4 regions of the Lentzea sp. NPDC005914 genome follow, and region 3 is predicted to be linked to each of the others. Evidence: riboswitches for the same ligand, from Rfam matches in the RefSeq annotation. Region 3 holds a riboswitch; each other region holds the start of a gene.
What was found. A riboswitch is a leader RNA that binds a small molecule or an ion and turns the genes downstream of it on or off. The one in region 3 is predicted to bind cobalamin.
Positions count from the first base shown of each region.

Region 1 (6,981 bases), on a different contig from region 3:
AGTCCCGCGGCACGAGCGTCGGCGACGTCGGCGCCCACTCCGGGGCAGCGGGCAGGGCTCGACCGGCAGGGGTGTCCACCGGCTTGGTCATCGGCAGGTCCAGCCACGTGCGCCGCTCGGGCCCGAGATCGCTCGACACCGGGAACATCATCCCCACGGCCTGCCGCAGCCGGATCTCCGCAGCCAACTCCGCGGCCCGCGGCGTGGCCACCACCCACTCCCGCACCGGACCCCACAGCCACAGCGCGGGCCCGTCGGACAGGTCCATCCGGATCTCGGTCTGGCCATCGGCGGCAATCCGGCGGATCGGCGCGAGGCCGCCGCGCAGCGTGCCCGCCTCGACCACGAGCCACGAAGCCAGCGGCACGTGCAGCGAGGAGGACAGGAGCGGCTCGGTGACCACGCCCGGCGGCACCGGCTCGAAACCGAGGAAGGTCCTGCGCACCGACACCGAGAACCGCACGCCGTTGCGCAGCGTCTCGGTGAGCACCGGCAGCGACTCCGGGTACGGCACAGCGGCAGGCACCACGGGCGCGGACGGCTGCCTGCCCGGCGACGGCTCGCTGACCGGTGCCGGTGCCGCGGCCGTCCACGTGCCGTTCTCCGGCTCGGAAGGCGCGAACTCGGCGCCCCCTGGCTCGAACCCGCCCGGCACCGCGACCCGCAGCTTCGAGTTGATCCTCCACACGTCCGCCGCCGCCCAGCCGCCGAGACGAGCCACCCGGCGACGCCGTCGTTCGATCTCGGCGGCCAGCCCGCGCGGATCGGGTGTCGGCACGAAGATGTCCGAGGTGTAGCGGATCCACACGGCCGGGCCTGGAGGCAGCACGATCTTCAGGGACAGGCCGTCGCTCTGGTCGATCTTGTACTTGAGCTCCTTGCGCAGCTCGCCCGGCTGCACCAGGACCACGGCGGCCAGCGGCGTGCCGTACACCGGCGAGTCGACGGGGGCGCCGGCGACCAGGCGGCTGAAGTAGACGCGGTCCTGCTCGATCACCACGGCCACGTCGGGGGACAGCGGCACGATGATCGGGGCGTCGTTCATCGGCGCAGCTCCGGTGGCAGCAACGGGATCAGGGCGTTGAGGTAGTTCGCGGCGATGGTCTCGGTTCCGGCGCCTTTGCGGTGCAGGACGGCACGGCCACCGCCGAGTTCGAGCGCTTCGGTCGAATCAGTGGGCGGCGCGGACACCAGCACCGGCGTCATCCGCCGGACGAATGCCAGGTCGTCGCAGAACACGAGAAACCTGTCGTCGAACTGCGGCACCCCGGTCGCCACCGCACCGGCGTTGTCGTCGTTCAGGCGGTTCTCCTGACGCGGGGCGACACGCAGCGGCGGGCACGGGCCGATCACCGTGCCCAGCGACAGCGTGGTCTCGGTCCGGGCCCGCACGTCGTCGCCGGCGGCGGACTCGAGGCCGACGATCTTCGTCTCCGACACGACCGTGAACGCGCGCCCGCCCACGGACAGCTCGGACGACACGGTCTCCTCCGGCCAGAACCGCTTCCGCCACCAGCCCGGCATCAGATGTCGAGCTCCTCGCCGGTCTTGGCGGACTCCTCGCCGCGATGGTCGTAGGCGACGGTCTTGTAGACGCCGTCCGCGTACCCGGCGACCTTGTTCGCGATCTTGACCGGGTCGGTGTACTCCGAGCCCTTCGGACCGCTCTTGTCCAGGCCGACGGTCTTCTTCAGCTGATCCTGCACGGCCTTGTCCAAGGCCTTGCCGAACGTGCCGGGCTTGTCCGCGGCGCCCTTGACGAACGCCTGTCCGATCTTCGACTCGCGCAGCACCTCGCGGATTCGCTTCAGCACGTTCATGATCTTCTGGATCACCGAACGGACCTTGTTGACCTCGTTGCCGGCCTTCGCGGTCGAGATACCCGCCTCGACCGGCGTGGCCGCGGCCGCCGCTGCCTCGGAGGCGCCCAGAGTGGGGACGGCGGCGAGCTGCGCGGCGATCCACGTGACGACCAGCCACTCGATCAGGTCGCTCAGGATCCCCTTGATGATGTCCTCGGCGACCTGCATGAACATCGAGCTGCCCTGCAGCAGCGACGCGATGTGACCCGCGGTGGACGCGGTGCCCTCGATGCCGTGGTGGAACCCGCCGAGCTTCTCCGCGGCCTTGTCACCGGCGCCGGACTTCCAGCTCTGCAGGCCCTCGTGCAGCTTCTCGTCGAACGTGCGGGCTAGCTCCTCGGTCTGCTTCGCGATGTCGTTGAACGTCCCGGCGGCCTTGCTGGTCGCGGCAGGATCGCCGGTCACCAGGTCGACGGCCTGCTTGAGCGGCGCGACGACGTCCAGCAGCCAGCCGAGTCCCTTGGAGATGAGGAAGTTCAGCGGGTCGGCGATGGCACCGGCGAGCTTCATGCCCTCCTGCATGAAGTCGTTCATGTCGGAGATGACGCCGACGACGTCCTTGGCGATCGCCTCGCCGTCGCCCTTCTTGATGTCGTCGGCCAGCTTCGCGCTGTCCTTCATGAGCGAGTAGCTGCTGCCGCCGAACGGGACGGACTTCGCCGCCTGCTTGCCCACGTTGTCGCCGGAGTACTGGTCGGTGTAGCTGCCGAGCACCCCACCGGCGTTCGAGGTCGCCTTGCCGCCGCTGACCATCGGAGGTGCGCTGGCGCTGTCGAGTCCGGTTTGGAGGGTCTTGCCGAACGCGTCGGTGGTCGCCTTCTCGTTGTCGGCGTAGGTCTGCGCGGTGGCGGTGAGGGCGGCGTCGATCTTGCCGAAGCCCTCGGTCATCTTGCCGAAGTGGCCGTGCAGGTCGCCGAGCAGCGCGTCGTACTGCTCGTACATGCCGAGCAGGTGCCCGAGCGCGCCCCAGCTGATCGCCGGGACGGACGCGGTGGTGGCCGCGTCGTTGAGCTTCGTGGAGCTGGCGGTCAGCGCGCCGACGTTCTTGGCGCACTGCACGAGCTCGGCCGGGTGCACGATGAAGTCGGTCACCAGCGATCGTCCCCGCGGTAGATGCTGCCGGTGTCACCGTCGTCGTCCACCGGGGGACGCGGTTGCGGGGAAGCGGGCTGACCGAAGATCTCCTGCTGGGTCTTCGCCACGCGTTCGGCGATCGCGATGTCGGTGTGGCTCTGCACGATCTCGGCCTGCTGACGCGCGGCGGCCGCGACGGCCTGCTGCAGCGTGGACATGACGGACTGCGAGAGCTGGGACGGCGACAGCTTCTTCGCGTCCTCGGTGAACCGGATCTCCTTGATGGAACCGGACAAACCCGCGACGACCGTGATCGAGCGGTCGGGGGACTGGACGCTGGCCTCGACTTCTCTGAGCTCCGTGCCCATCGCGTCGTAACCGGCGGCACGGGCATCGGCCGCACGGTTGGCCTGCTCGAAGAACTCGAGCTTCTGACGCATCTGTTCCAGCAACTCAGCGCTGTCGGCCATGCACCGAACGTACCAATGCCGCCTGGGCGGGGTGGCCGTACCCTCGGCCACCCCACTCAATCAGGCGACAATCAGCTGACAACGGCCTTCCGAGCGGTCCTGCGCGTGGCCGGGTCGACCAGCAGCCCGAACACCACGCCGAGACCGACGTAGAGCGTGGCCAGCTGGGCGAGCGAGCTGAGGCGGAACTGCCACAGCACGGTCACCGGCATGTCCGCGGGGATCGTGTCCGGCGGCGCGGGGAACGCCAGCAGCACCACCGCGACGGTCGCGACCACCGCGAGCAGCACCGCGGTGACGCGGACGGGCTGCGTCTGGGCCTGGAGCCGCTCGGCGAGCCAGCTCGCGCCCCAGACGATCACCAGGCCGGCCGCCACGACGCCGAGGTAGAGCGCGGTCCGGTAGTTCACCGTCTCCGGGTCGCCCACGGCGGGCGGGTTGGCCGGGTACTTGATCCACGGCAGCAGCGCGACGGCACCGAACACCGCGGCACCGAGCGCGAGGCTGCGGCTGAACGGCGGCCGGTCGGCGAACCACCGCTTCGACAGCGCGTAGGCCGTGGCGAACACGAGCCCGACCGCGATGCCGACGATGATCACGCCGAGCATGCCGCCCACGACCTGCGCGCCGCGGCTGACCAGCTCTTCCTCGCCGTGCGAGTGGCCTTCACCGGCAGCGGGCTCCCGAGCCTCTTCGACCGCGAGCGCGGCACGAATGGGGATCTCGGTCACCAGAAGTTGCACGAGCGCGGAGGCGACGCCGGCGATGGCGCCCGCCCCGATTCCGCGCAGCGCAAGAGACTTGTACGTCGTCATGTGCTTGATCCGCTCGCCGGCGGATCAGTGGCAGGGAACGCCGAGAGCGTGCCGGCCGTCGTGGAAGAACTCGTGCAGCATCTCGGAGCTCGCGCCGAGCGCGAGACCGTTCTCCTGCAGAACCAGGTAGGTGACGATCAGGCCGAGCAACGCGACTGCGAAGGCCCACTTGGGCACCTGAACTGCGGACAGATTTGCTGCGGGGCTCGTCATGACGGGCTCCTCCATACCTCGTGGAAGTCAACTCTCCTTGCGGCGCCGCAGCCGGTCTCCTGACTCCCGGATCAACGCTGTCCCCGCGTCTTCCCAGTCCCCTCGCGGGGACCAGTGACGTTCTCGGCGGGGATAACTTCCCGGTCACAGTGGCGAGGACCGCGCCGGATTCACACCGGCTTCCCGTCACTGCGGCGCGTGCACCGTAAGTTGAGTTGCCGGTTAAGCACAACCGGCCATAAGAGTTGTTGCGTTCCTCACTTCACGAGTGGACAGTCCCCGCACTTCCCACCAGCGGCGACGCGGTAGTAAAGACAACAGGACCGACGCCGGAACGTGACCTCGCCCGGGAAACTGAGGAATTCTCCCGCCTGTTCGAACGGTGGCGCGCTCATGAGCCGTTTGCCGCGTTCTTCCGCTTCCTCGGCCGTGAGCATGCGTGCGCGGACAACCATTTTGAGCGCACCCGCGATGTTCGACATCGCGTTGCCCCACAACAATCCGCGCGCCACCGGCGTGACGCCCTGGATCGCTTCCACCACGGGTTCGAGCGCCTCCGCGGCTCGCGGACCGAGCTGCGGCTGGTCGATGCGGACGCTCAGGCCGTTGGCCGGATGGTGTTGCCACCACAGGTTTTCCGGCCGGATGTCGATCGGGATGTCCGCCGCGGTGAGCGGGCTGAGCAGCCGGGCGGTGTAGCTGAGGAAGAACAGGCTCGCGGCGACGCGTGGTTCCTCTGCTTTGTACCGGGTCGCGATGGCGTCGACGGTGGTTTTGAGCGCAGGGCCCCGCAGAAGTGCTGTTCCGGGGAGCCAGCTCTCGTCCGGACGGCCCACGTCGAGAGCGAAGAAGGGGTTGATGCCGCGCACCCGGCGCAGTGCTTCCAGTACTTGGGCGAACTCCGACACGAAGTTCACGCTACTGGGTGTCCATGCAGGACAGATCACGTCCAGGGCGTGGGACAGATCTGACCGCGGTGTGGACCGGGGTGCGCGGGATGGGAGGATGTCACCCCGTGAAGACCTTCGACTCCCTGTTCGCCGAGCTGACCGAACGAGCCGCCACCAAGCCGGCGGGATCCGGCACCGTCGCAGCGCTCGAGGCCGGCGTCCATGCGCAGGGCAAGAAGGTCCTGGAGGAGGCGGGCGAGGTCTGGATCGCCGCCGAGTACGAGTCCGACGAGAAGCTCTCCGAAGAGATCTCGCAGCTGCTGTACCGCCTCCAGGTGCTCATGCTGGGCCGCGGCCTGACCCTCGAAGACGTCTACAAGTACCTCTGACGGAGACTTTCACATGCTGCGCGTTGCAGTCCCGAACAAGGGCGCGCTCGCCGAACGCGCCTCCGCCATGCTGACCGAGGCCGGTTACCGGCAGCGGCACGAGCCGCGCGACCTCACCGTGCTCGACCCGAACAACGACGTCGAGTTCTTCTTCCTGCGCCCCAAGGACATCGCGATCTACGTGGCGTCCGGCGACCTCGACCTCGGCATCACCGGCCGCGACCTCGCCGCCGACTCGGGCGCCGACGACAACGGCTCGTCGGTCGAGGAGCTCCTGGCGCTCGGCTTCGGCTCGTCGACCTTCCGCTACGCGGGGCCTCGCGGCACCGACTGGAAGGTGTCCGACCTCGAGGGCAAGCGCCTGGCCACCGCGTACCCGAGGCTGGTCGGCCGCGACCTCAAGGCTCGCGGCATCACCGCCCAGGTGATCCGCCTCGACGGCGCCGTGGAGATCTCGATCCAGCTCGGCGTGGCCGACCTGATCGCCGACGTCGTGGGCTCCGGCCGCACGTTGCGCCAGCACGACCTGGTGCCGTTCGGCGACGTGATCTGCGAGTCCGAGGCCGTGCTCGTGCACCGCTCGGGCTCCGACCTCACGGCCGCCAAGAAGCAGCTCACGGCCCGTCTGCAGGGCGTCGTGTTCGCGCAGCAGTACCTGATGCTCGACTACGACTGCCCGCGCACGCTCCTGGAACAGGCGGTCAGCCTGACGCCGGGCCTGGAGTCGCCGACCGTCGCGCCCCTGGCCGACGACAACTGGGTGGCCGTGCGGGCGATGGTGTCGCGCCGGGAAGCGAACCAGGTGATGGACGAGCTGGCCGCGATCGGCGCCAAGGCCGTGCTGGCGTCGGACATCAGGTTCTGCCGCCTGTGATCCTGGAGCACGCCGTCCTGGACGTGGTGCCGGGCCAGGAGACGGACTTCGAGTGGGCGTTCGGCGAGGCGCGGGAGCTGATCTCCGCCTCGCCGGGCTTCCTTGGCCTGGAGCTGCTCCGGTCGTTCGAGACGCCGTCGCGCTACCTGCTGCTGGTGCGCTGGGAGTCCGTCGAGGCGCACACCGTCGGCTTCCGGCAGGGGTCGTCGTACCCGCAGTGGTCCGCGCTGCTGCACAAGTTCTACTCGCCGTTCCCCGTGGTGGAGCACTACTCGAGCGCTCTGAGCACCTCGTCGTCCGTGGTCTGATCGAACCGGTCGTACCAGCGGCTGACGGCGCCGAAGTGCTTCGGCACGAGCAGGGCGACCACCGGTGTCCGGAAGGTGCGGATCGA
Region 1 covers NZ_JBEXVQ010000049.1:26,146-33,126, reverse strand. Annotated here, with positions in the region: gene ABZ345_RS42500 (hypothetical protein) at 1-1,045, opposite strand, end outside; gene ABZ345_RS42495 (hypothetical protein) at 1,042-1,524, opposite strand; gene ABZ345_RS42490 (hypothetical protein) at 1,524-2,954, opposite strand; gene ABZ345_RS42485 (YbaB/EbfC family nucleoid-associated protein) at 2,951-3,406, opposite strand; gene ABZ345_RS42480 (CbtA family protein) at 3,478-4,221, opposite strand; gene ABZ345_RS42475 (CbtB-domain containing protein) at 4,246-4,434, opposite strand; cobalamin riboswitch at 4,466-4,657, opposite strand; gene ABZ345_RS42470 ((2Fe-2S)-binding protein) at 4,692-5,342, opposite strand; gene ABZ345_RS42465 (phosphoribosyl-ATP diphosphatase) at 5,450-5,713, shown strand; gene hisG (ATP phosphoribosyltransferase) at 5,727-6,587, shown strand; gene ABZ345_RS42455 (antibiotic biosynthesis monooxygenase) at 6,584-6,895, shown strand; gene ABZ345_RS42450 (phosphoribosyltransferase family protein) at 6,856-6,981, opposite strand, start outside.
Region 1: linked by a shared signal. The riboswitch ahead of ABZ345_RS42475 (CbtB-domain containing protein) and the one ahead of cobN (cobaltochelatase subunit CobN) in region 3 are both predicted to bind cobalamin.

Region 2 (6,981 bases), on a different contig from region 3:
GACTGATTTCGACCAGCACGTGATCAATGAGCTGCCCGATCGTGAGTCGGCGCGAAATGAGATAGGTGCCGACGTCCTGGGGAATGTCACCTTGGATTAATTTTCGTTCGTGCTCGGCACATCCTTCGCGATATGCCGAAATGGCGGCGGCCAACCGCGACATCTGTCGCGGTTCGGTGTGCGACGCGAGTCCCGTCCAAATCTCGGCGATCAGCGCATTCCAGTGATCTGCCCAGTCGTCATCCCGTTCCGTCATCGTCGCGCAGATGCCCGCGAACTCCCGCAGCGTCCTCTTGTCGCAGGCAGGAAACGCCACGGAGGCCAGGTAGGCGTAATCTTTGGCCACAAATGAACCGTACGACTCGGTGGTCCGATGGGGCCCGTGCGCGTCCATCCACCTGTGGAAACAGTTCCTGACCTCGATGTAGTGAGGGCTCTGTCGAACGGGGTACGAACGATCCAAGACCGGCATTTCCATGCGCAGCATCCATCCGATCCGGCAGCGTGGGGACTTCGAGGGTAAATGCGCGAACCTTCGCGGGTAAACGACGTCGTCTCAAATCGAAGAGTTCGTTGACAACGCACTGACCCGATCCCTCATCATTACCGCATGACCACCGCGCCTATTTTCACCGCGACCGCCGCACGCGCCGAACTGATCGCGCTGCTGCGCGAGGTCGAGGTGGGCCTGGCCGACCACCTCGCCCTGGAGGCCGTCCGCCGAGCCGACCCCGACCCCCGCGGCGCCCTGCCCGTTATGGACATCGCGTCCCTGGTGCGCGCCGGCGGCAAGAGACTCCGGCCACTGTTCTGTCTCGCCGGGTTCCTCGCCGCGGGTGGTGACCCGGGAGCCTCGCCGATACCCGCCGCCATGGCCGTGGAGCTGCTGCACATCGGCGCGTTGATCCACGACGACGTGATGGACGACTCGGACCTTCGTCGTGGCTCGCTGACCGTGCACGCCAGGCATGCGTTGGAGCACAAGCAAAACAGCTGGCGCGGCGAGTCACGCCGCTACGGCGAAGCTCTCGCAATCCTGGCGGGCGACCTGGCCTGGACCTACGCCGACGGCCTGATAGCGGACTACGGCGCCGCGGTCGCCCGCGAGTGGTGCGAGATGCGCACGGAACTGTGCAGCGGCCAGGCACTCGACGTGATCGCGGCCGCAGAGTTCGCCGCGGATCCCGTGCTGGCACGGCACATCGCGGTCGTGAAGTCCGGCCGCTACACGATCCAGCGCCCGCTGACCCTGGGCGCGCTGATCGCCGGGCGCGCCGACCTGGCGTCGGTGTTCGCGATCTACGGCGAGGCGCTGGGGGAGGCGTTCCAGCTGCGCGACGACCTGATCGACGCGTTCGGAACCAGCAGCGTGAGCGGCAAGCCCGCCGGTCTGGACTTCCAGCAGCACAAGATGACGCTGCTGATCTCATTGGCCATGCGGCACGACGCGGAGGTGCGCGCGCTCGTCGAACAGGGTGCGTTCGACGAGCTGCGCTACCACCTGGTGACCTCCGGCGCGCTGGGCACCGTGGAGGACCACATCGCGGACCTGGTGCGGACCGCGCGGACCGCGATCGGCGAGGCCCCGATCAGCGACGAGTGGCGCGACGAGCTCTGCGCGCTCGCCGCGCGGGTCGCCTACCGGGACCGGTAGCTCACCACTCCAGCGAGCCGCCGTTCTGGTACTCGATCACGCGGGTCTCGAAGAAGTTCTTCTCCTTCTTGAGGTCCATCATCTCGGACATCCACGGGAACGGGTTCTCCGTCACTTCCCACACCGGCTCCAAGCCGAGCTGCGCGCACCGGCGGTTGGTGATGAACCGCATGTACTGCTCGCAGGAGTCGGCGTTGAGGCCGAGGATGCCGCCGGGCATGGTGTCGCGGCCGTACGCGATCTCCAGCTCGCAGCCCTCGGCGAGCATCGTGCGCACCTCCTTCTGGAACACGTCGTTCCACAGGTGCGGGTTCTCGAGCTTGATCTGGTTGATGGCGTCGATGCCGAAGTTCAGGTGGATCGACTCGTCGCGCAGGATGTACTGGTACTGCTCGGCGATGCCGACCATCTTGTTGCGCCGGCCCAGCGACAGGATCTGCGCGAAGCCCGTGTAGAACCACATGCCCTCGAAGACCACGTAGAACGCGACGAGGTCCTTGAGGAACGCCTGGTCCTTGTCCGGCGTGCCGGTCCTGAACTCCGGGTCCTCCAGGTGCTGCGTGAACTGCAGTGCCCAGGCGGCCTTGTCGGTGATGGACGGGATCTCGCGGTACATGTTGAACAGTTCGCCCTCGTCCAGGCCGAGCGAGGTGCAGATGTACTGGAACGTGTGAGTGTGCACGGCCTCCTCGAAGGCCTGGCGCAGCAGGTACTGGCGGCACTCGGGGTTGGTGAGGTGCCGGTACACCGCGAGCACGATGTTGTTGGCCACCAACGACTCGCTCGTCGCGAAGAAGCCGAGGTTGCGCTTGATCATGCGGCGCTCTTCTTCGGTGAGGCCGTCCTTCGATTTCCAGAGCGAGATGTCGGCCTGCATCGAGACCTCGGTCGGCATCCAGTGGTTGTTGCAGCCGTTGAGGTACTTGTCCCACGCCCAGTGGTACTTGAGCGGCAGCAGCTGGTTGACGTCGGCGCGGCAGTTGATCATCGCCTTGTCGTCGACACTGACGCGCGCGGCGCCTGCTTCGATGCCCATTACTGACAAGCCTCACATTCGGGGTCGGTCACGGCGCAGGCGTTGGGGGAGACGGCGTTGAGCTTGCCGTCGGTGCCCTGCAGCGTGGACTTCTCCACGTGCGTGGCGCTCTGCGTCCGCAGGTAGTAGGTGGTCTTGAGGCCGCGCAGCCACGCCAGCTGGTACAGCTCGTCGAGCTTGCGGCCACTCGGCGCGGCCAGGTAGAGGTTCAGCGACTGCGCCTGGTCGATCCACTTCTGCCGGCGCGAACCCGCCTCGATCAGCCACGAGCTGTCGACCTCGAACGCCGTGGCGTACAGGGCCTTGAGGTACGGCGGCACCCGGTCGATCGCGCCGAGGCTGCCGTCGTGCAGCTTCAGGTCCGAGATCATCTGCTCGCCCCACAGCTTGCGCTGCTTGAGCGCCCGCACCAGGTCCGGGTTGGTCACGGTGAAGTCGCCGGACATGTTCGACTTCACGTACAGGTTGCGGTACAGCGGCTCGATCGACTGGTTCACGCCGGTGATGTTCGCGATGGTGGCGGTCGGCGCGATGGCCATGACGTTCGAGTTCCGCATGCCCGCGCGGGCCTTCTCGCGCACGACGTCCCAGTCCATCGTGGACCCGCGGTTCTGCTCCAGCTCACCCTCCGCGCGTGTGCCCGCGAGGATCTCCACGGAGTCGATCGGCAGGATCCCCTTGCTCCACAAGGATCCCTCGAACGACTGGTACGCGCCGCGTTCCTGTGCCAGCTCAGCCGACGCGGTGATCGCGTAGTAGCTGATCTCCTCCATGCTGCGGTCGGCGAACTCGACGGCTTCCGTGCTGGCCATCGGCGTGCCGAGCGTGAACAGCGCGTCCTGGAACCCCATCAGGCCGAGACCGACCGGTCGGTGCCGGAGGTTGGAGTTCCGCGCCTCGGGGATCGTGTAGTAGTTCACGTCGATCACGTTGTCGAGCATGCGAACCGCCGTGCGCACGGTCTTCTCGAGCCGCGCGTGGTCGATGCCGTCCGCGGTGACGTGCCGCGCGAGGTTGACCGAGCCCAGGTTGCAGACCGCGACCTCGTCGACCGTCGTGTTCAGGGTGATCTCGGTGCACAGGTTCGACGAGTGCACGACACCGCTGTGCTGCTGCGGCGAACGCAGGTTGCACGGGTCCTTGAACGTGATCCACGGGTGCCCGGTCTCGAACAGCATGGTCAGCATGCGCCGCCACAGGTCGACGGCCTGCACCCGGCGGAAGACCTTGATCTCGCCGTTGTCGGCCATCTCCTCGTACGCCCGGTACTTGGCCGCGAACTCGTCCCCGAACGCGTCGTGCAGGTCCGGCACTTCGTCGGGCGAGAACAACGTCCACTGGTCGTTCGCGCGGACCCGGCGGATGAACTCGTCCGGCACCCAGTTCGCGGTGTTCATGTCGTGCGTGCGGCGCCGCTCGTCACCGGTGTTCTTGCGCAGGTCGAGGAACTCCTCGACGTCGATGTGCCACGTCTCGAGGTACGCGCACACGGCGCCCTTGCGCTTGCCCCCCTGATTCACGGCTACCGCGGTGTCGTTGGCGACCTTGAGGAACGGCACGACACCCTGCGACTTGCCGTTGGTGCCCTTGATGTGCGCGCCGATGCCGCGCACGGGCGTCCAGTCGTTGCCGAGACCGCCGGCGAACTTGCTGAGCAGCGCGTTGTTGCTGATGCCGTGGAAGATCGAGGCGAGATCGTCGTCCACCGTGGTCAGGAAGCACGACGACAGCTGCGGGCGAGTGGTGCCCGAGTTGAACAGCGTCGGTGTCGAGCACATGAAGTCGAACGACGAGAGCAGCTCGTAGAACTCGATCGCGCGGGCGTCGCGATCGTCCTCCTCCAGCGCCAGGCCCATGGCGACGCGCAGGAAGAACGCCTGGGGCAGCTCGTAACGGCGGCCGTCGTGGTGCAGGAAGTAGCGGTCGTAGAGGGTCTGCATGCCCAGGAACTGGAAGTTCAGGTCACGCGACGCGTCCAGCGCCGAACCGAGCTTGACCAGGTCGAAGTCCGCCAGGCGCGGGTCGAGTTGGCCGCAGTCGATGCCGTAGCCGATGAACTCGGCGAAGTACGCCGGGTAGCGCTCGGTCATCTCGGCGTGCGACAAGGGAACGCCGCAGGCCTCGGCGCGCAGCTTGTCCAGCAGCAACCGCGCGCTGACGTACGAGTAGTCCGGGTCGTGTTCGACCATCGTGCGGGCGGCCATGATCGGCGCCAGCGCGAGCTCGGCGTCGGTGATGCCGGCGTAGAGATTCCGCTTGGTCTCGGCCAGAACCGCCTCGGCCGACGCGTTCGGCAGGTCTGCACAGGCTTCGTTGATGACCACTGAAAGGCGGTCGGGCACGCTCTCTCCTCGCGAGCCGGCCCGAGGAAACGCATGCGCACGCCAGCGAGGACACCACTGATGCACACAGCAGCCCTCCCTCGGGGCACCGTGTCGTGCGCGCAGGTTTGCGCGCACACCAGTGGCAGGTCTTCGGACTCGTGGGCAGACCGCAAAGACTCCTACCGGCCGTCGCTTCCCAGGTCCGGAGACCCAGTGCTTCGTTGACGGCTTTCGTTCCCACTCACCGCTGCGGGGCAGTCCCGGATTCTCACCGGGTTCCCTCTTGCCTCACCGGGCCCGTTGCTCCGGGCCGGTGAACCACCAGCGCGGCAGATACTACATGTGGTGGTGGGGTCTGGATCACCACCCAACATGCGCGTGTCGCGGGCTATGGTCATCAACGTGGGTGATCTTCGGCCGCGGGTCGTCATCGGTGCTCTGGTCAGTGCGGGGCTCGCTTCGGCGTCCCTCGGGATCGGTGCCGCAGCGCCCGTGACGGCCGGTGTTCTGGCGGTGGCGGTGGCGCTGGTGATGATCACCACCCGGCGATCAGGGTCACCCCGAGACTGATCATCACGGCCGCGATCACGCCGTCCAGCACCCGCCACGCGCGGGGCTTCGCGAACAGCGGGCTGAGCAGGCGGGCGCCGAAGCCGAGCGCGACGAACCACGTGACGCTCGCCGTCACCGCGCCGACCCCGAAGAGCCACCGCCCGGCCGCGATCGAGCCGAGCAGCAGCAGGGTGTCCAGGTAGACGTGCGGGTTGAGCCACGTCAGCGCGAGTGCCGTGAGCACGGGCCTGGCGCTGTCGCCGCCGGCCCGCAGCGACTGCGGGTGCAACGCCCGCCGCGCCGCCAGAAACCCGTATCCCAGCAGGAAAAGCCCGCCGACGACGGCAGCGACGGTGACGGCGCGCGGGAACATCTTCACGATCGCCCCGAACCCGGCGACGCCCACCGCCACGAGGATGGCGTCCGAGAGGGCGCACACGGCGACGACCCTGGCCACGGCCTGACGCCGGAGTCCTTGGCGCAGCACGAAAGCGTTCTGCGCGCCGATCGCGACGATCAGGGTCATCATGGTGCCGAAGCCGAGCAGCAGGTCAGTCACGCCCACGACGGTATTGACGCGGTCTTGATGAGACCAGCTAAAGATTCTTACGTACCATTAGCCGCTGTGATGGACCTGGACCTGGTGCGCACGCTGCTCGCGGTCGTCGACGCGGGCACGTTCGACGCGGCTGCCGCAAATCTGCACGTCACTCCTTCCGCTGTCTCGCAACGGATCAAGGCCCTGGAGCAACGGACAGGTCGCGTGCTGCTGGTGCGGGCGCGGCCGGTGCGGTTGACACCATCGGGGGAGGTGCTCGTCCGCTACGGTCGGCAACTGCTCGCTCTGGATCAGGACCTCGACGCGGCCCTCGGCGAGGACGCCGTCGTACGGGTGCCGATCGCGGTCAACGCCGACTCGCTCGCCACCTGGTTCCTGCCCGCGCTGCAACGGGTCTCGCCGGAGCTCAAGATCTCGTTCGACCTCCACCGCGAGGACCAGGACCACACGACCGCCCTGCTGCGACAGGGTGTGGTGATGGCGGCCGTGACGTCCTCGCGCGAGCCGGTCGCGGGCTGCTCGGTGCGCAAGCTGGGCAGCATCCGTTACGCCGCAATGGCCACACAGTCCTTTGTGGACCGATACGCGGACGGCCCGGTCAAGTCGTGGCTGCCGGACGCGCCGGTCGTGGTGTTCGACCGCAACGACGACCTGCAGGACCGGTTCGTGCGCACGCTGACCCGCGGCCGTGGCGCGTCCGACCACCGCCACTACGTCCCGTCGTCGGAGGTGTACGTGCGGGCGATCGTGGCGGGCCTCGGGTGGGGGATGGTGCCGCCGCAACAGCTGCAGGAAGGCCTGGTCGACCTCGCGCCCGGCCGGACGGTCGACATCCCGCTGTACTGGCAGCAGTGGA
Region 2 covers NZ_JBEXVQ010000016.1:133,914-140,894, forward strand. Annotated here, with positions in the region: gene ABZ345_RS23440 (hypothetical protein) at 1-487, opposite strand, end outside; gene ABZ345_RS23445 (polyprenyl synthetase family protein) at 611-1,654, shown strand; gene ABZ345_RS23450 (ribonucleotide-diphosphate reductase subunit beta) at 1,656-2,690, opposite strand; gene ABZ345_RS23455 (ribonucleoside-diphosphate reductase subunit alpha) at 2,690-5,032, opposite strand; cobalamin riboswitch at 5,138-5,352, opposite strand; gene ABZ345_RS23460 (LysE family transporter) at 5,550-6,095, opposite strand; gene ABZ345_RS23465 (LysR family transcriptional regulator ArgP) at 6,195-6,981, shown strand, end outside.
Region 2: linked by a shared signal. The riboswitch ahead of ABZ345_RS23455 (ribonucleoside-diphosphate reductase subunit alpha) and the one ahead of cobN (cobaltochelatase subunit CobN) in region 3 are both predicted to bind cobalamin.

Region 3 (6,981 bases):
GCCGTCGCGGATCTGCACGTCCTTGACCTCGCACAGCCACCCGTCGACGTGCAGGATGAACTCGTCGAACTCGGCCTCGTGCGGCCGGTCCTCCAAGCCCAGGTCGTGGTCGAGCTTCGCGGCCTGGATCAACGTCCAGATCTGCGCGCGGATCGCCGGCAGCTTCGCCGGGTCCATCGCGGAGATGTTGCCGTACTCGTCGAGCAACTGCTCCAGCCGCGCGATGTCGCCGTAGCTGTCCGCGCGGGCCATCGGCGGCACCAGGTGGTCGACCAACGTCGCGTGCGCGCGCCGCTTGGCCTGCGTGCCTTCGCCCGGGTCGTTGACGAGGAACGGGTACACCAGCGGCAGATCGCCGAGCGCCGCGTCCGTGCCGCACGACGCCGACATGCCGACGGTCTTGCCGGGCAACCACTCCAGGTTGCCGTGCTTGCCGACGTGCACCACCGCGTCCGCGCCGAACGACGACTCGATCCACCGGTATGCCGCGAGATAGTGGTGCGACGGCGGCAGGTCCGGGTCGTGGTAGATCGCGATGGGGTTCTCGCCGAACCCGCGCGGCGGCTGCACGATCACGACGACGTTGCCCGACTCCAGCGCCGCCAGCACGATCTCGCCGTCCTTGGACTTCGAGTGGTCGACGAACAACGAGCCGGGCGCCTCGCCCCAGTGCTCCTGCATCGACTCGCGGAAGTCGTCCGGCAGCGTCTCGTAGAACTCGCGGTAGTCCGCCGCGGCGATGCGCACGGGGTTGCTCTCGAACTGCTCCTGCGTCAGCCAGTCCGCGTCCTGGCCGCCGGCCGCGATCAACGCGTGGATCAACGCGTCGCCGTCCTGCTCCTGCACGCCCGGCAGCTCGTCGCCGATGTCGTAGCCGTGGTCTTCCATGGCTTTGAGCAGCCGGACCGTGGACGCGGGGGTGTCGAGGCCGACCGCGTTGCCGATCCTCGAGTGTTTGGTCGGGTAGGCCGACAGCATCACCGCGATCTTGCGGTCCTTGGTGGGGATGTGGCGCAGCTTCCCGTGCCGGACCGCGATTCCGGCGACCCGCAGCGCGCGTTCGGGATCCGCCACGTAGACGGTGAGCCCGTCCTCGTCGATCTCCTTGAACGAGAACGGAACCGTGATGATCCGCCCGTCGAACTCGGGGATCGCCACCTGCGTCGCGGTGTCCAACGGGGACAGTCCGTCGTCGTTCTCGTCCCACGACTCACGGCTCGACGTCAGGCACAACCCCTGCAGGATCGGCACGTCCAGCGCCGCCAGGGCCCCGACGTCCCACGCGTCGTCGTCCCCACCAGCGGACGCCTTCGCGGGGTTCGTGCCACCCGCTGCCAGCACCGTGACGATCAGCGCGTCGGCCTTCCCGAGCGTCTCCAGCAGCTCAGGTTCCGCCGTGCGCAACGACGAGCAGTAGACCGGCAGCGGTTTCCCGCCCTTGGCCTCGATCGCGTCGCACAACGCGTGCACGAACGCCGTGTTCCCCGCGACGTGATGCGCCCGGTAGTAGAGCACCGCGACGGTCGGGCCTTGTGCGCTGCCTTCCCGCTCCAGCACACCCCAGGTGGGCGTGGCTGCGGGCGGCGCGAACCCGTGCCCGGTCAGCAGAATCGTGTCTTCGAGGAACTTGTGCAGCTCGGCGAGATTCGCGGGCCCACCGTGCGCGAGGTAGAGGTGCGCCTCGGCACACACCCCGCCGGGCACCGTCGACAGCTCCATCAGCGCGGCGTCCGGTTGCTGCTCACCGCCCAGCACCACCACGGGCAACCCGCTGGCCAGCAGCCAGTCGAGCCCTTCCTCCCACATCCGGCGCCCACCCAGAATGCGCACCACCACGAGGCTGACCCCGTCGATCAACGCGGGCAGGTCGTCGGCCGTGAGCCGCGCGGGGTTGCCGAGGCGGTACTCGGCTCCACTCGCCCGAGCCGACAGCAGGTCGGTGTCAGAGGTCGACAGCAGCAGGATCACGCAGGCTCCATCCCTCGTGGGGTCCTCGCCCCAGGTTGCGGGTGACAGGCGAAGCGGAGTTCCTGACTCCCAGCGTCCGCTGGTCACAGTGGCGGGACCGCGCCGGACTCACACCGGCTTCCTCCTGCGCTTCGTCGTTCGGGCTCACCCTAACCGGCGGGTTACAGTCCGACCTATGCGTAGTCACCCGGATGCCTGCCCCGGCGCCGTCGAGCTGCACGCCGCGGCCGACGGCGGCCTCGCGCGCATCCGGGTTCCGGGCGGCACGCTTTCGGCAGCGCAGTGGGACGTGATCCGGGTTGCTTCGATGGATCTCGGCGACGGCACGCTGGAACTCACTTCGCGCGCGAACCTCCAGATCAGAGGCCTCGCGGACGGCGTCGAACTAGGTGCGCGCCTACGTGCGGCGGGCCTGCTGCCCTCGGACACCCACGAACGCATCCGCAACATCATCGCCGCGCCCCTGGAGGACAACCAGCCGCTGGTAGACGCCCTGGACGCCGCCCTGTGCGCGGACCAGGAACTGGCTGGTCTGCCAGGCCGTTTCCTGGTGACGGTCGGAGCGCCGGTCAGCGGCCTCGGGGGCGACTTCGGGCTGGTAGCAGGCACGGCCGGCACTTCTGCCCCGACCGCCCTCCTGCTCGCCGGCCGCGACACCGGCATCCGCGTCGACGACCCCGTTGACGCGCTCCTGACCGCCGCACGCCTGTTCCAGCAGCTGCGCGGCCCCGCCTGGCGCCTGTCCGAAGTGGACGACGGTGTGCGAAAGATCACCGAGCACTTCGGCACCGCCGACGCCCCGCGCATCACCCCGGCTGTGACGCCTGTCGCACCTTCGCCGACCACCCCTGGCGTGCCGCTGGGTCGCCTCGACGCGCACCTGCTCCCCGGCGTTCCGGTCCGGCTGACCCCGTGGCGTGGCTTGGTCGTGCCCGCTGGCACCGACACGACGGGCCTGATCACCGACCCAGCGTCCCCCTGGCACGGCGTGAGCGCTTGTGCCGGCCGCCCCGGTTGCGCCAAGTCGTTGTCCGACGTCCGTGCCGATGCGCGCGCTTGGGTTGAGGCGTCACACGACACAAACGCTTCACACCACACACACGCGCCCGGCCGGGTACCCCCAGTTTCAATTCTAGGCAGCGGGTCTGACAGTCCCGGCAGGTCCGACAGTCGCGGCACGTCCGAACGTCCCGGCACGTCCGACAGTCACGGCACGTCCGACAGTCGCGGCAGGTCCGAACGTCCCGGCAGGTCAGACACTCCCGGCGCGGTTCACTGGTCGGGCTGTGGGCGCCGATGCGGCCGCCCGGCGGGCGATGTGATCGAGTTCGTCGCGACCGGCGACGGCTACGAGGAGATCAGGTGACGGAGTACATCAAGGACGGCGCGGAGATCTACCGCCGGTCCTTCGCCACTATTCGCGCGGAATCGGACCTCACCAGGTTCCCCGAGGACGTCGCGAAAGTCGTCGTCCGCATGATCCACGCGTGCGGCATGACCGATCTCCCGAACGACGTCGCCTTCTCCCCCAACGTCGTCCGCGACGCCCGCGAAGCACTGCGCAGTGGTGCCCCGATCCTGTGCGACGCCAACATGGTCGCGTCCGGCGTCACCCGCCGCCGTCTGCCCAAGGACAACGAAGTCCTGTGCTACCTCCAGGACCCGCGCACCCCGGACCTCGCCAAGACCATCGGCAACACCCGCAGCGCAGCCGCCTTGGAACTCCTCCAAGACCGCTTCGAAGGTGCCGTCATCGCCGTCGGCAACGCCCCCACGGCGCTGTTCCACCTGATCGACCTGATCGCCAAGGGCGCCCCGCGACCGGCCGCCGTCCTGGGCATCCCGGTGGGCTTCATCGGCGCGGCGGAGTCCAAGGAAGCTTTGGCCGCAACGGACCTGGAGCACCTCGTGGTGCACGGCCGGCGCGGCGGCAGCGCCATGACGGCGGCGGCCATCAACGCGATCGCGAGCGAGGAAGAATGACGGGCAAGCTCTACGGCGTCGGACTGGGTCCTGGCGACCCGGAACTCGTGACGGTCAAGGCCGCACGACTCATCGGAGAAGCCGACGTGGTCGCCTTCCACAGCGCCCGCCACGGCCGCAGCGTCGCGAAAACCATTGCGGAGCCCTACTTTCGCGAAGGCCAGATCCTCGAACAGCTCATCTACCCGGTGACGACCGAGGACACGGACGACTACCAGGGCGAGATCGACCAGTTCTACGAGGAGGCGGCCGCACGACTCGCCGCGCACCTCGACGCAGGCCGCGACGTGGTCGTCCTCGCCGCGGGCGACCCGTTCTTCTACGGCTCCTACATGCACATGCACAAACGCCTGGCCGACCGCTACGAATGGGAAGTCGTCCCGGGCGTGACGTCAGTCAGCGGCGCCAGTGCCGTCCTCGGCACCCCGCTGGTGGAACGCGACGAGGTCCTCACGATCCTCCCCGGCACCCTCCCCTCGGCCGAGCTCGCCGCCCGGCTCGCCGACACCGACTCGGCCGCGATTCTCAAGCTGGGCCGCACCTTCGGCAACGTCAAGCAGGCCCTGCACGACGCCGGCCGCCTCGACAACGCCTGGTACGTCGAGCGAGCCACCACAGGTCGTCAGAAAACCTCGCCCCTGGCCGAGGTCGACCCCGACTCGGTCCCGTACTTCTCCCTGGCCCTGCTCCCCAGCCACTCCAAGCCCGCACGCGCCAAGGGCGAAGTCGTCGTCATCGGCCTCGGCCCCGGCAAGAGCGGCTGGCTCACCCCGGAAGCGCGCCAGGAGATCGAAGCCGCGGACGACCTCGTCGGCTACACCACCTACCTCGGCCGCGTCCCGGACCGGCCCGGCCAGACCAAGCACGCCTCGCACAACCAGGTCGAGTCGGAACGAGCGGCGTTCGCCCTCGACCTGGCGCGCAAGGGCAAGCGGGTGGCCGTCATCTCCTCCGGCGACCCCGGCGTGTTCGCCATGGCCACCGCAGTGCTGGAAGTGGCCGCGGAAACCCAGGACGTGCCGGTCAAGGTCATCCCTGGCGTCACCGCGGCGAACGCCGTGGCGGCCAAGGCAGGTGCCCCGCTCGGCCACGACTACGCGGTGATCTCGTTGAGCGACAGGCTCAAGCCGTGGGACGTCATCGAAGAACGCCTGACCGCCACCGCCAAGGCAGACCTCGTGATCGCCATCTACAACCCGGCGTCCAAGGCCCGCACCCACCAGGTCCAGGAGATGCGCGACCTGCTCCTCAAGCATCGCGCGCCGGAAACCCCGGTGGTCGTCGGCCGGGATGTCGGCGGCCCCGAGGAAGAGATCCGCATCGGAACGCTCGGCGCGCTCGACCCGGACACGATCGACATGCGCTGCCTGCTGATCATCGGCTCGTCGCAGACCATCGTGACGGACGCGGGCGTGGTCTTCACGCCCCGGCGGTATCCAACCAGCTGACCGCCTCGTCGACGGTCGCCACCGTCGAAGCGGGCGGTAGCGGCGGTCGACGTACGATCACCACCGGAATCCCGAGCTGCTGTGCTGCTTCGAGCTTCGCCGACGTCATCGACCCACCGCTGTCCTTGGTGACCAGCACGTCGATCGACCGCGACCGCATCAGCGAGAGCTCACCGTCCACAGTGAACGGACCGCGCGACAGCAGCACCTCGATCCGGTGCGGCATGGGCGGTTCCGGCGGCTCGACCATCCGGGCGAGAAACCACTGCGGACACGAGGCGAACTCCGCGAGATCCTGGCGCCCGGTGGTCAGAAACACCCGTGAGCCAGGCAGATCCCGCGCCGCATCGGCAACGCTGTCGACCCACCGCCAGCCCTCGACAGCCGCGAACCCAGGCCGCCGCAGAATCAGAAACGGCACCCCGACCTGCGTGCAGGCTTCGAAAGCATTGGCCGTGATCTGCCGCGCGAACGGATGCGTGGCATCGACAACAGCGTGAATGTCGTTGTCCTGCAACCACGAAGCCAGCCCGGCGACCCCGCCGAACCCGCCGACCCGGACCTCACCGACCGGAAGCCGGGGCGAACTCACCCTCCCCGCCAGCGAAGAGATCGCGGGAACGCGGGCAGCCAGCTCGCGCGCTTCCCCCGTCCCTCCCAGAATCAGGATCATCGAACGCGCGTGGCCGAGTACAGGTGGCTGTCCGGGAACTGCGTGGCCCCCAGCGTCCGTCCCACGATGATCACCGCGGTCCGCTTGATCCCGGCCGCCTCGACCTGGGCGGCGATGTCGTCCAACGTCCCGCGCAACACGACCTCGTCCGCACGGGACGCATAGGCCACCACCGCGACAGGACAGTCCAGCCCGTAGTTCGGCACCAACTCCGCGACCACGTCGGAAATTCGCTGCACAGCCAGGTGCAGCACCAGAGTCGCGTGACTGCGACCCAGCGTGTCCAGGTCCTCACCGTCAGGCATCGGGGTGGCCCGCTGCGACGTACGGGTCAGGATCACCGTCTGTCCCACGCCGGGCACAGTCAGTTCCCGCTGCAACGACGCCGCCGCGGCCGCGAACGCCGGCACCCCCGGCGTCACGGAGTACTCGATCCCCAACGCGTCCAGCCGGCGCATCTGCTCGGCCATGGCGCTGAACACCGCCGGATCCCCGGAATGCAACCGGGCCACGTCCAAACCGGCCTCGGAAGCCGCGGCCAGCTCGGCCACGATCTCGTCCAGCGTCAGCGAGGCGGTGTCGACCTTCCGCGCCCCGGCAGGACAGAAGTCCAGCAGCTCGACCGGGACCAACGCCCCGGCGTACAGGCACACCGGCGAGGACTCGATGAGCGAACGCCCCCGCACGGTGATCAGATCATCGGCCCCGGGACCAGCGCCGATGAAGTGCACCGTCACTTGACCACGCTCCAGGTCGTCACCGGCATGTGCGGCCGCCACGCGGTGAACTTCCCCACCGACGACCCCCGGTTCACCGCGATCCGCACCAGGTCACCGCCGAGCCGGGCGTACCACTGCGCCACCACGGCCTCGGACTCCAGCGTCACGGCGTTCACCACCAGCCGCCCAC
Region 3 covers NZ_JBEXVQ010000040.1:38,779-45,759, reverse strand. Annotated here, with positions in the region: gene cobN (cobaltochelatase subunit CobN) at 1-1,968, opposite strand, end outside; cobalamin riboswitch at 2,003-2,135, opposite strand; gene ABZ345_RS39040 (hypothetical protein) at 2,144-3,334, shown strand; gene ABZ345_RS39035 (precorrin-8X methylmutase) at 3,331-3,951, shown strand; gene ABZ345_RS39030 (precorrin-2 C(20)-methyltransferase) at 3,948-5,399, shown strand; gene ABZ345_RS39025 (cobalt-precorrin-6A reductase) at 5,371-6,072, opposite strand; gene cobM (precorrin-4 C(11)-methyltransferase) at 6,069-6,809, opposite strand; gene cbiE (precorrin-6y C5,15-methyltransferase (decarboxylating) subunit CbiE) at 6,806-6,981, opposite strand, start outside.

Region 4 (6,981 bases), on a different contig from region 3:
TCTACGCCATCCTGCGTCTGCGTCAGGACGTCTTCGTAGTCGAGCAGAACTGCGTCTACGCCGACGTCGACGGCCACGACCTGGACCAGGGCACCCGGCACTTCTGGCTGGAAGCCGACGGATCACACGACCCGCTCGCGTACCTGCGCCTGGTCGAGGAGCCCGACGGCACGTTCCGCATCGGCCGCGTCGCCACGGCCCGCATGGCCCGTGGCCGCGGCTTCAGCCGGCGGTTGATGCAGGCCGCGCTGGTCGACGTGGGCACCACGCCGTGCGTGCTCGACGCGCAGACGTACGTGACGGACTTCTACGCGTCGTTCGGGTTCGTGGTGGAGGGTGCGGAGTTCATCGAGGACGGCATCCCGCACATGCGGATGGTGCGCACGCCCTGACGCGGCGCGCTCCACGCCAGCCGTGCGGCTTCTTTCCCGAGAGCGCGGCGTTCATCGAGGACGGCATGCGGATGGTCCGCACGCCTCGATGCCGCGCGCCGGCCTCACCGAGACCGAGGCTCCACACCCGCGGCCGCCGCGCACTCCCTGATCACCCGCACCGCGCGTTCGATCTCCGCCTCGGTCAGGTCGGCCCGCGCGGTCAGCCGCAGCCGGCTGATCTGGTCCGGCACCGACGGCGGCCGGAAGCACCCGACGACCACGCCGTTGGTCCGGCAGTTCTCGGCCCACTGGAACGCCTGCTCCGGCGACGGAGCCCGCACGCTCACCACGGCGGCCGTCGGCGTGCTCACCTGAAAACCGGCTTCCTTGAGCCGGTTCGACAGGTCGTGCGCCACGGCCAGCGCGCGCGAGGGACGGTCCGGCTCCTCGCGCAGGATCTTGATCGCCGCGAGGGCCGCCGCCGCGCTCGAAGGTGCGAGCCCGGTGTCGAAGATGAACGTGCGCGCGGTGTCGATCAGGTGCTTGATCACCCGGCTCGGCCCGAGCACCGCACCACCCTGCGCGCCCAGCGACTTGCTCAGCGTCAGAGTCGTGATGACGTCCGGCGCCTTGATGATGCCCGCCTCGGCGACCGCACCTCGTCCTCCGGGCCCGACGACACCGAGCCCGTGCGCGTCGTCGACCACGAGCGCGGCACCGGTGGCGCGGCAGGCCTCGTGCAGCTCGTTCAAAGGCGCGATGTCGCCGTCGACGGAGAACACCGAGTCCGTGACCACGATCGCGCGTCGCTTGCCGCGGGTCTCCAGAGCGTGCCGGACCTTGCCGACGTCGCAATGGTCCGCGACGACCACGTCCGCCTTGGACAGCCGCGTGCCGTCGATCAGCGACGCGTGGATGTGCTGGTCGGCGACGATCGCCGTGCCGGGGCCGGACAACGCCGTGACCGCGGCGAGGTTCGCCAGGTAGCCGCTGCTGAACACCAGCGCCGACTGCGAGCCGCAGAAGTTCGCGAGCTCGTACTCCAGTTCGGCGTGCAGTTCCGTCGACCCCGTGACCAGGCGTGACCCCGTGGAGCCCGCACCCCACTTCAACGTGGCGGCGGCCGCGGCACCGGCGACGCGCTTGTCCTTCGCGAGCCCGAGGTAGTCGTTGCTGGCGAGGTCGAGGTCCGTCGAGTCCGAGGTGCGCGGCCGGAGACGGCGGGTCAGACCCGCCTTGGCCCTCGCTTCAGAACGGACGTCGATCCAGTCGAACGTGGACTCACCACCACTGGAAATCGCCTCAGTTGTGCTCACGGTCACCGCCAGAGTCTCCCATCCGCCGACTAGCGTGCCGCTCGTGGACCTGTTCACCTTCACGCGCGCCGAACTCACCTCGCCGGTGCAGTTCTGCGACGGCCGCTGGGTGGTGTCGGGTTACGACGACGTGCGCGCGATCCTCGCCGATCCTGTCACCTACCTGCCCGACAACGCCCTGACCGCCGTCACGCCGGTCGCGCCGGCCGCGTTGCGCGCCCTGGTGAGGGCCCGTTTCTCGCTGCCGCCGACGCTCGCGAACAACGGTTCCGAGTCCCACGCCGGCCTGCGCAGACTCGTCGCGTCGTTCTTCACGCCGGTTCGGGTCGCCGCCGCGGAGCCTCGCATCCGTGAGCTCGTTTTGGAACGCCTGGGTGGCACGGATCTCGTGCACGACCTGGCCTGGGACACGCCCGCCATCGTGCTGATGGACCTCCTCGGCCTGGAGAACGTCGACATCCCGACGCTCAAGCGCTGGAGCACGGGTTCCCTGGAGTTCTTCTGGGGCAACATCTCCACCGAACGCCAGCTGGAGCTCGTCGACGACGTCGGCGACTTCCACCAGTGGCTGATCAAGCGTTACCACGCACGGGACGGCGAGCTCTTCGAAGCACTGGCCGACGCCGGTGTGTCCGCCGAGGACTCCGCCGGCCTCTGCTACTTCCTGCTGATCGCGGGCCAGGAGACGACGACTCAGTTGCTGTCCACGGCGTTGCGTCGTGCGCTGCAGGACCGCGCGTTGTGGGCACGTCTGGGCGTGCCGGGTGTCGCGGAGTCGTTCGTGGAGGACGTGCTGCGGACCGACACGCCCGTGGTGACCTGGCGGCGGCTGACTGCTCGTGAGGTCGTGCTGTCCGGTGTTCGCGTTCCTGCCGGTGCGGAGCTCGTGTTGTTGTTGAGCGGCAAGGAGAACGACCCCAGGCACCTCGCGTTCGGCTACGGCCGCCACTTCTGTCTCGGCGCCGGTCTGGCTCGGTTGGAGACCGCGGTGACGTTGCGGACCGTGGCGGAGCACGAGCCGTCGTTGCACCTGGTCGGTGAGGATCCGCAGTGGCTGAACCTGCTGTCGTTCCGCGCGCCGAAGTCGGTGGCCGTGAGTCGCTGACCTGAGGTTTGATGCTCGGGTGATGAATCGTCAGCTCTCGGGAACCCGCAAGAAGACGCTGCTGGAGAGGCTCGGCCCCGTGCCGGACGTCGACCCCGACCGGTACGGCGACGGCGGCCCGGTGGGCGCGCTGGAGGCGCGGGTCGCGCAGTTGCTGGGCACCGAGGCCGCGTTGTTCGTGCCGACCGGGACCATGGCGCAGCAGATCGCGCTGAAGTGCTGGGCCGACCGCACGCACAACCCGATCGTGGCGATGCATCCGCAGGCGCACCCGCTCAACCACGAGGACGACGCGCTGACCGTGCTGTCCGGTCTCCGTCCGATCAAGGTGCGCAACTCCGAGGTCGCGACCTGTCCTGAGCCGTTCGGGACGCTGCTGCTGGAGGTGCCGGACCGCGAAGCCGGGTTCATCCTGCCGACCTGGGACGAGCTGACCGAGACGGTGGACGCCGCCCGTGAACGGGACGCGGTCGTGCACCTCGACGGCGCGCGGCTGTGGGAGAGCACGTTCGGCCTGGGCAAGCCGCTGGCCGAGATCGCCGGCCTGTTCGACTCGGTCTACGTGTCGTTCTACAAGTCGCTGGAGGGAGTCTCCGGCGCGGCACTCGCGGGCAGCCAGGACTTCGTCGACCAGGCTCGGGTGTGGCGGCACCGCTACGGCGGCATGCTGTTCCAGCAGTGGCCAGCGGCGCTTTCGGCGTTGCACGGCCTCGACACCGTCCTGCCGAAGCTCGGCACGTACGTCGAGCACGCCAAGGTCGTGGCGGCGGCGATGGGCCTGCCGGAACCGCACACCCACCAGTTCGCGCTGCACCTGCCCGGCGATCCGAAGCACCTGACCGAGGTCAGCGGCAAGTTCCTCGGCAACTTCTGGCGGGACGGCACGCTCGCGAAGAACGAGGTCACGATCGCCGAGCCCGCGCTGGAGTGGACGGCGGACGAGGTCGAGGAGGCGTGGGCGCACTTCCAGAGCCTGCTCTGAGCGATGTCGCTCACCTGGCTGTTGGTCCCGCAGGTGCGAAATGCGACGATGCCGGGGCTGTGAGGGGAGTGCGAGGAAGCCGGTGCGAATCCGGCGCCGTCCCGCGACTGTGACCGGTCCTGGAGAGACCGGGAGTCAGGAACTCGACCCCCTCTTCGATCAACCGGCCACGGGCGTGGACACCCGAGGAAGGACTTCGCCGAGCATGTACCCCTTTTCGGCCGTCGTCGGACATGACGATCTCCGGCTCGCCCTGCTGCTGAACGCCGTGCACCCCGGCATCGGCGGCGTTCTCGTCCGCGGCGAGAAGGGGACCGCGAAGTCGACCATCGTGCGTGCCCTGGCCGCACTCCTCCCGGAGCTGGACGTCTCGCGGAACTGTCGCTTCGGGTGCGTTCCCGGCAGCACCGACTGCCCCGACGCGCCCCACGAAGGCAGCGAACGACGGCCAGCCAAGCTCGTCGAACTGCCGGTCGGCGCCACCGAGGACCGCCTGGTCGGCTCGCTCGACCTGGAGAAGGCCCTGACCGAGGGCGTGCGGGCGTTCCAGCCGGGTCTGCTCGCCACCGCGCACCGGGGCGTGCTCTACGTCGACGAGGTCAACCTGCTGCACGACCACCTCGTCGACCTGTTGCTCGACGCCGCCGCGATGGGCCGTGCGCACGTGGAACGCGAAGGCGTCTCGGTGTCGCACCCGTCCCAGTTCCTTCTGGTCGGCACGATGAACCCCGAGGAGGGCGAGCTCCGGCCTCAGCTGCTCGACCGGTTCGGGCTCACGGTCTCGGTCAAGGCGTCGCGGGACGTGGCCACCCGGTACGAGGTGATCAAGCGCCGGCTCGGCTACGAGAACGACCCCGGGTCGTTCACCTCCTTCTGGGCGCACCACGACGCCCAGCTCAAGCAGCAGATCATCGACGCGCGGGCCAAGCTGCCCCGTGTGTCCCTTCCGGACGGTGAGGTGCGCAGGATCGCCGCTGTCTGCGCGGCTTTCGAGGTCGACGGCATGCGCGCGGACCTCGTCGTCGCCCGCACCGCCACCGCCCACGCGGCCTGGCGGGGCGCCGACGAGGTCGAGGAGCAGGACGTCGAGGCCGCCGTGCGGCTCGCCCTGCCGCACCGGCGCCGGCGCGACCCGTTCGACGAGCCCGGCATCGAGGAGCAGCAGCTCGAGGACGCCATGCGCGAGGCAGCCGAGCACGCCGAGGAACCCGGCGACGGCCCCGACGACGACGGTCCCGGCGGCGGCGAGCTGCCCGAACCGCAGGAAGGCCCCCAGGGCAACGGGAACGCGCCCAACGACCGTCCGGCTCCGGAACCCGCTCCGGCGTTCAAGGCGAGGCTCCTGGAAGTCCCCGGCGTCGGAGAAGGCGCGCCGGGCAAGCGTTCCAGGGCCCGCGCCCGCACCGGCAGGATCGTCCGTTCGTCCAAAGTGGACGGCAGTGGCCTGCACCTCGTCGACACGCTCCTGAACGCCGCGCCGCACCAGCACGAACGCGGCCGCACCAGCCCCGGTCTCATCCTCGCCGCGTCAGACCTGCGCAAGGCGGTGCGAGAGGGCAAGGAGTCCAACCTCATCCTGTTCGTGGTCGACGCCTCGGGCTCGATGGCCGCACGCCAGCGCATGTCTGCGGTGAGCGGCGCGGTCGTCTCGCTGCTCCGCGACGCCTACCAGCGCCGCGACAAGGTCGGCGTGATCACGTTCCGCGGCAGCAGCGCCGAAGTCGCTTTGCCCCCAACGACTTCCGTGGACGCCGCCGCGACCCGTCTCAAGAAGATGCGCACCGGTGGCCGGACCCCGCTGGCCGACGGCATCCTCAAGACCCACAAGATCCTCGAGATCGAACGGCTCAGGGAACCGCAGAAGCGCCCGCTGGTGGTGCTGCTGACCGACGGCCGAGCCACGTCGTCCGGACTCGGCGGCGATCCGACCAAGGACGCGCTCAAAGCGGCCGGGCTGCTCGAACAGACCGCGGTGGTCGTCGTCGACTGCGAACAGGGCCACATCCGCCTGGGGCTCGCCCAGAAGATCGCCGAGGCCCTGAAGGGCGCCTGCGTCCGCCTCGACCAGCTCAGCGCCGACCACCTCGCCGGCGTAGTCCGCGCCGCGTAAGGAGAAACCCAAGTGCCACAGGGACAGCCCACCGAGGTGCCGAAGGACGGCCTGACGACGCGGCAGCGTCGCAACCGGCCGCTGCTCATGCTGCACACCGGTGAGATGAAGGGGAAGTCGACGTCGGCGTTCGGCATGGCGTTGCGCGGCTGGAACCAGGGCTGGGACATCGGCGTGTTCCAGTTCGTGAAGTCCGCCAAGTGGAAGGTCGGCGAGGAGTCCGCGTTCAAGGCGCTCGGCAGGCTGCACGACGAGACCGGCGAGGGCGGCGCCGTCGAGTGGCACAAGATGGGCGAGGGCTGGTCCTGGACCCGCAAGCAGGGCACCGAGGACGACCACGCCGCGGCCGCGAAGGAAGGCTGGGAGGAGATCGCCCGCCGCCTTCGTTCGGAACGGCACGGCTTCTACGTCCTCGACGAGTTCACCTACCCGCTGCACTGGGGCTGGATCGACGTGGACGAGGTGGTGGACGCGCTGGCCAACCGTCCCGGCCACCAGCACGTCGTGATCACCGGTCGGTACGCGCCCGAGAAGTTGATCGCCGCCGCCGACCTCGTGGTGGAGATGACCAAGGTCAAGCACCCGATGGACGCCGGGCAGAAGGGCCAGCGGGGGATCGAGTGGTGAACAGGCTGGTCGTCGCGGCCCCGGCCTCGGGCAGCGGCAAGACCACGGTCGCGACGGGCCTCATGGCCGCGCTGCGCCGCGCCGGGTCGCGGGTCGCGCCGTTCAAGGTCGGCCCCGACTACATCGACCCCGGCTACCACTCGCTGGCCACCAACCGGCCGGGCCGCAACCTCGACCCGGTCCTCGTCGGAGAACAGCGGATCCCGGGTCTGTTCGCGCACGGGTCCAAGGGCTGCGACATCGCGGTCGTCGAAGGCGTCATGGGCCTGTTCGACGGTCGCGTCGACACCGCGGGCGTCGGCTCGACCGCGCACGTCGCCAAGCTGATCAACGCCCCGGTGCTGTTCGTGGTGGACGCGCGAGGCCAAAGCCGGTCACTGGCGGCGCTGCTGCACGGCTTCCGCGGCTACGACCCGACGGTCCGGCTCGGCGGCGTGATCCTCAACCAGGTCGGTTCGGAACGCCAC
Region 4 covers NZ_JBEXVQ010000006.1:106,485-113,465, reverse strand. Annotated here, with positions in the region: gene ABZ345_RS10385 (GNAT family N-acetyltransferase) at 1-392, shown strand, start outside; gene ABZ345_RS10380 (8-amino-7-oxononanoate synthase) at 497-1,690, opposite strand; gene ABZ345_RS10375 (hypothetical protein) at 1,734-2,795, shown strand; gene ABZ345_RS10370 (beta-eliminating lyase-related protein) at 2,818-3,777, shown strand; cobalamin riboswitch at 3,807-3,943, shown strand; gene ABZ345_RS10365 (putative cobaltochelatase) at 3,983-5,887, shown strand; gene cobO (cob(I)yrinic acid a,c-diamide adenosyltransferase) at 5,900-6,514, shown strand; gene ABZ345_RS10355 (cobyrinate a,c-diamide synthase) at 6,508-6,981, shown strand, end outside.
Region 4: linked by a shared signal. The riboswitch ahead of ABZ345_RS10365 (putative cobaltochelatase) and the one ahead of cobN (cobaltochelatase subunit CobN) in region 3 are both predicted to bind cobalamin.